Laspinema palackyanum D2c: one gene and its partner. The protein of the gene in region 1 interacts with the protein of each later gene in a pairwise test. Links are inferred from orthologs where the notes say so. Each region holds a gene or a part of one and is shown on either strand. Other genes may lie near its edges.

Region 1 (3,208 bases):
CGGTCTCGTCCGGGAAGATTTGGTCACCATTTACACCGCATTTTATCGCAATAGTCCTTGGGTGCGGGTCCTCCCTGCGGGAGTCTTCCCTCAAACCAAGTGGGCGATGAACAGTAATATGTGTTACCTCGGGGTAGAAATTGACCAACGGACCGATCGCGCGATCGTGATTTCTGCCATTGATAACCTCCTCAAAGGTCAAGCGGGTCAAGCCATTCAATGTCTGAACATTATGATGGGTTGGGATGAAACTCTCGGATTGCCCGAACTCGGTTTTTATCCCTAGGAATTAAAGCAAAAGGGCTAATGGGATTCTTTCACCAAGACGCGCTATCTATAGCTGTTCCTGGACTCATGAAGTACAGATACACAACTTAAGCATTTTGGGAAGACAGACCCTATAATGTAGAGGCGATTCACGAATCGCCTCTACATTTTTAATCGAGTCCTCATCCCGATTAAAAATCCGATACTATTGCCAAGGTAACCCAATTGCCATGAACGAGAAAAAAGAATTGCATCCCAATTCTCTAAAAAATTTGACTTACCATGAGGGTCGTCCGCAAAAATGGGGAGAACAGAAGAAAACCCGCAAACTCACCGTCACAGAAACGGGTTGGGAAGGGGTAGTGGCGATCGCCCAAGAGCAAGGTCATAGTGTTAGCGAACTCTTAGAGATGCTAGGCCGAGGTCAACTGTCTTTGCAAGTCAAAGATATCCAGCAATAAAAGGCAATTTCAAAAAATAAACGGGAGTGACAAACCCCCGTTTCATGGCTCAATTTAAAACAATCAAACTGCTGGCGACACTACCAACAAAACCCTCGATTAAAAACCCAGGGGTTTGTTGTTTTAACGATTACTTAGAACCCTTTGGTCCTAATCCCACAGTTCCTGCATACACCGCCCGATCGCCTAACTCATCCTCAATCCGTAACAAACGGTTGTATTTCGCCACCCGTTCGCTACGACACAGAGAACCCGTTTTAATTTGACCCGCCCTTGTTGCCACTGCTAAATCCGCGATCGTGGTATCTTCCGTTTCCCCGGAACGGTGGGAAATCATGGACCGGAAACCATTGCGAGTTGCCATATCAATGGTTTCCAAAGTTTCCGTTAACGTGCCAATTTGATTAAGCTTAATCAAAATCGCATTTCCGGCCCCCATTTCGATTCCGCGTTTCAGGCGAGTGTGATTGGTTACAAACAAATCATCCCCGACTAATTGGACGCGATCGCCCAATTTATCGGTCAATAATTTCCAGTTTTCCCAATCATCCTCATGCAATCCATCCTCAATGGAAACAATCGGATATTCATCGACTAACTTCGCCAAATAATCGATTAACTCGCTGGGTTCATGAGCACTGCCCTCATAAACATATTTCCCATCTTTGTAGAACTCACTGGCAGCTACATCCATTGCCAGAGAAACTTCTTCCCCGGGTTTGTATCCAGCCTTTTTAATCGCCAACATCAAGATTTCTAAAGCCGCTTGATTCGACTCTAAATTAGGCGCAAACCCACCTTCATCGCCAACCCCAGTCAGCAATCCCTTCTCATCCAAAACACTGCTGAGAGAGGCAAATACTTCTGCACCCCAGCGCAGGGCTTCCTTAAACGAAGAGGCCCCGGAAGGGACAATCATAAACTCCTGAAAATCCACATTATTGGCCGCGTGAGCACCGCCATTAATCACATTCATCAAAGGTACCGGCAACAAATTCGCCAGAGGGCCGCCTAGATAGCGATAAAGGGGAATCTGGAGGGCATTTGCTCCTGCCTTAGCCGTTGCTAGGGAAACGCCGAGAATGGCATTCGCGCCCAAATTAGACTTATTGGGGGAACCATCTAACTTAATCATCGCATAGTCGATCGCCCCTTGATCCAGGGCATCCATTTCCGCCAAACTGGGGGCGATTTTATTTTCGACATTCTCAACCGCCTTCGCCACTCCTTTGCCACCGTAACGCTTCTTATCTCCATCCCGGAGTTCGTGGGCCTCAAAACTGCCCGTCGAAGCGCCACTGGGGACCTGGGCTAAACCCATTGCACCATTGGCTAAATAGACTTCCGCTTCCACCGTGGGACGTCCCCGAGAGTCGAGGATTTCCCGGGCGCGAATCACTTCAATTGCTGTGCTGTCAATTCCGTTCATGTTTCAGTCTTTCCTGAAATTTCAGATATCTTTGGGCTGAACCTCGGTGAGTTTTTGAGTGGGGCCTCACCGTCAAACCCGAAAAGCAAATCATTGCCTCAACGTTTTACGATACAGCCAACTTCGGGATTGAGGCGCAGATTTAATAAAGTTTCCGGATCCGGAACTGAGGCCCTCATCCCCTCTATCTAAATCAGCAAACCCTTACCCCCAGAGAATGCCAACTCGTTTCGGACCGTCACTCAAGCGCCCCTTACAATAAGAGAAAGTCAGGAAACTTGGAGAAAGCATGAGAATTTTACACACGATGTTGCGAGTCGGCAACCTGGAAAAATCCCTAGATTTTTACTGCAACGTTCTCAACATGAAGCTATTGCGGCAAAAAGACTATCCCGGGGGAAAATTCACCTTGGCATTCGTGGGGTATCGCGATGAATCGGAAGAAGCGGCGATCGAACTGACTTACAACTGGGATACGGACCATTATGATATTGGGACCGGGTATGGTCATATTGCCCTAGGCGTCGATGACATTTACGCCACCTGCGATCGCATTAAAGCCCAAGGCGGCAAAGTCACCCGGGAACCGGGTCCCATGAAACATGGTTCCACGGTGATCGCCTTCGTGGAAGACCCCAATGGTTATAAAATCGAACTGATTCAAACCAAAGCTGCCTAATCAACCCCTTCAGTTTCCGATGTTCGTAGTAACGACTGAAGTCGTTTCCGATGTTCGTAGTAACGACTGAAGTCGTTTCCGATGTTCGTAGTAATGACTTCAGTCGTTCTCTTCGTTCGTAGTAACGACTTCAGTCGTTTCCGATGTTCGTAGTTGCAACAACCGGCGGGGGTTAAAACCCCCGCCTCATAGCTAAAGTCGTCTAAAGACGACTGCAAGCCTGATACAGTGGTGTTTTCAGTCGGTTTCAACCGACTTGAGCTGTTAGGCGGGGGATTTAACCCCCGCCGGTTGTTGCAACTACTTTAGCTGTTAGGCGGGGGATTTATCCCCCGCCGGTTGTTGCAACTACGAACGAAGAGAACGACTAAA
Region 2 (3,105 bases), on another replicon or contig:
TCGATGCTCCAGGTAAAGGGGGAGTTTTTAAAAAAATGGTCAATCGTCGCCACGGAGAGCAGGGTGGCAAATAACCCGGGACCGATTCCGCCATATCCAGCCGTCACTGCCACCGCTGCAAAAAACAGGATGGAGGGAGTCAGTTGAATCAGTGGGAATAGCAGTTGAGTCAGCACCAGTGCGATCGCCACCGAGCCTGCGGCAACACCATAATTCAGCAGATGGGAGCGCTTGTATTTCCTGAACATATTCCGCCCTCTGAGTTAGCTAGCCCGCGCTCTGGGCAGGAGCCTTACCTGCGCGTCCATATTTGCAGCAACGTCTTTTAGTTTAGCGTGGGGAGCGATCATGCCTCGACTATGAGTTTAAGGTATTTCTGCCCCGGGAGAGATTCCCCATTCGGTCATCCCTAATCATCCAGTAGTCTTCTTCGCTGTTTATAGGACCTGACCGATTCCCTTCATTGAGGTTCCTAATCAAGGGTGGAAGAGTTGGGCAATCTCTAGTATTTTCTCGCTGATGTATCCTCGGTTTTTCCATTGGTTTGTTAGTCGGAATTTCCGCCATCTGAATTGATTTTAATTTTATCATTTTTTAAGCAGATTTTCCGGCCACTCACCTCGGGAGTTCCTGCCCGAGGAGCGTTGAGGCCGTTCACTCCTATAGGCCCGTTCAAATCATTCTGCTGGTCAATCCAAGACAATCACATTTCCATTTTGGCGAAAGAGAGTAGCCGAGAATTGTCCAATTCATAGAAACTCACTCTCATGCTTCAAAGGATAGATTTCCGGTCAGCCGGTGGCGAGCAACGGAAGGATTAATCATCATCCAAGGCGAGTGAATCATCGCGGAGGCCATTGTCAATACCTAGGCCGAACTCCGGTGCATCCCGGGACAGATTGCTCCGATTCAAACTCCTCCTCTTCTATTTTAGATCCCCGACCCTTTTTAAGGAAGAGAGGTCTGACACCGGGTTTCCAATGGAAGGCGATCGCCTGATGCAACTCAGGAATTACCCCAGGCGATGGCAACTGCCAATCCTCAAATCAACCCCTTCATCCCCAGAAGGACAGAGCATCCTGTAACGACCTGTCCCTCCCGTCAAAATTGGGAATTTTTTGTCAAAATCTTGATCGAGGTGATGGGTAAGACCTCGCGGGAATCAAAAGAATCAGCGCTCAACCACCATCCCAGTGGATTCCCGTCAAAAATTGCTCAAAAAATTGCTCAAAAATAAAGGAAGCGATTCGATGGCGTCGTTTCGCTTCCCGCAGAGGTCCGGATTAGAATCAATCCGCTGCTATCCCTACACCGCTGCCAACGGTTGCGCTTCCAATGCTGGACGCTGGCTGTGGCGAATCTCCTCGATCGCCTTTTGATAGTCCGGAGCACCAAAGACGGCAGAACCGGCCACAATCGCATTCGCACCGGCTTCAATGACTTGCCAGGAATTGTTCCCTTTGAGGCCGCCATCCACTTCAATCCAGGGGTCTAAACCGCGCTCATCGCACATCTGGCGCAGCTTCCGGATTTTGGGGACCACACCGGGGATAAAACTTTGACCGCCGAAACCGGGGTTAACGCTCATGATTAACACCAAATCGCACAGATCCAGAACGTATTCAATCAACTCCAACGGCGTGGAAGGATTGAGTACCACCCCAGCTTGTTTGCCAAGTTCTTTAATCTGACCGAGGGTCCGGTGGAGGTGAGGGGAGGCATTGTGTTCCGCATGAACCGAAATAATATCGGCCCCGGCTTTGGCAAAATCCTCAACATACCGTTCTGGTTCAACAATCATCAAATGCACATCCAATGGTTTGGATGTCACAGGACGAAGGGCTTTGACCACAAGAGGGCCAATCGTAATATTAGGGACAAACCGACCATCCATGACATCAACATGGATCCAATCTGCCCCGGCGCGATCGATGGCCTGTACTTCCTCTCCCAGACGACTAAAATCTGCTGATAGGATGGAGGGAGCAACGACAATAGGTTTGTTTGATTGCGTTTGGGTCATGGCTAACAAATATTTCATCCGTCCGTCAAGTCGTATTCAGTTTAACAAAATATGAAGAAACTCCCTAATAATTGGTTGGTGTGTGGAGCCCGAACCGTGAAGCGCTTAAAACTTAGAACGGGGTTAAGCGGACTCGTCGGCGGTGTGAGTATGGCTTTTATTGGAATTCCAGCCGTCGCCCTTCCCACTTCAATTGGTGAAATCGGCATTGATGCCCGTCGGCTGCATGATGCGCCCTATAACTTAACGGGGAGAAAAATTGCGATCGGTCAAGTAGACATTGGCCGCCCGCGAAAATTTGGCCTCGACAAACAAGCGAACCTCCATCGAGAAATCCCCGTCCAGCAGGTTTTCATGCAGGATGCACCCGCTAAAACCAGTCCCACAGATGATCCCCAAATGAAACCGGCTGAACAACACGCCGAACACGTGGCTGCGGTGATGATTAGTTCGGATAAGGCATTTCCTGGGGTTGCCCCCAATGCCACCCTCTATGCGGCTGGGATTGGCTTGTTGCGGCGCAGTGGACAACCGGAAGAATGTTTAGCGGCTCAAAATCTGGCTGAACAAAATAGCGGAGATGTGAGGGCGATTAACTACAGTTTTGGGGAATCCCTAGCCCAGGATCCGCGTCCCAATGCGGTTTTAGATGGGAACGCCCTGCTGACTCAATGTTTGGATTGGTCAGCCCGGGTCCATAATGTGGTTCATGTGGTGGCGGGAAATCAAGGACGCGGGGGCATTCCCATTCCCACGGATAACTATAACGGGATCAATGTCGCGTTTACAACGCTTTATGAGGGCAAGTTTGCCAAAGTAGACTTGGCGAATATTGGCAGTGCCTTTAGTGGCATTACCAGTCGGTTGGTGGGGTTAGAAGGAAATGTGGATAACCGCCGCGCTATCAACTTAGTGGCTCCAGGCAGTAACTTGGATTTATTGAGCTTAGATGGTGAAGTGACTCGGACCAGTGGCACCAGTTTTGCGGCCCCTCATGTGACGGCAACGGTGGCCCTGTTGCAAGAATATGGCGATCGCCAACTTCATCAACAAGCCAACACTCCCCAGTGGACCCTCGATGC

Evidence for each region.
Region 2: the proteins of eno (region 1) and rpe interact in binary tests that used the Escherichia coli proteins (3 or more experiments, as listed by UniProt). The link is inferred for Laspinema palackyanum D2c from one-to-one orthologs.

The regions. Positions count from the first base shown.
Region 1 is NZ_JAMXFD010000008.1:63,800-67,007, forward strand. Bases 9-2,889 are described here. They hold eno (phosphopyruvate hydratase), read right to left. Parts: upstream 2,158-2,889; coding sequence 859-2,157; downstream 9-858. Other genes in these bases: argC (N-acetyl-gamma-glutamyl-phosphate reductase), read left to right, coding at 9-286; NG795_RS12090 (hypothetical protein), read left to right, coding at 498-728; gloA (lactoylglutathione lyase), read left to right, coding at 2,447-2,836. Also shown: more of argC, read left to right, coding at 1-8. UniProt on the Escherichia coli protein: Catalyzes the reversible conversion of 2-phosphoglycerate (2-PG) into phosphoenolpyruvate (PEP). It is essential for the degradation of carbohydrates via glycolysis.
Region 2 is NZ_JAMXFD010000019.1:103,381-106,485, forward strand. What follows is about bases 166-2,943. They hold rpe (ribulose-phosphate 3-epimerase), read right to left. Parts: upstream 2,024-2,943; coding sequence 1,307-2,023; downstream 166-1,306. Other genes in these bases: NG795_RS19890 (PAS domain S-box protein), read right to left, coding at 166-248; NG795_RS19900 (S8 family serine peptidase), read left to right, coding at 2,120-2,943. Also shown: more of NG795_RS19890, read right to left, coding at 1-165; more of NG795_RS19900, read left to right, coding at 2,944-3,105. UniProt on the Escherichia coli protein: Catalyzes the reversible epimerization of D-ribulose 5-phosphate to D-xylulose 5-phosphate.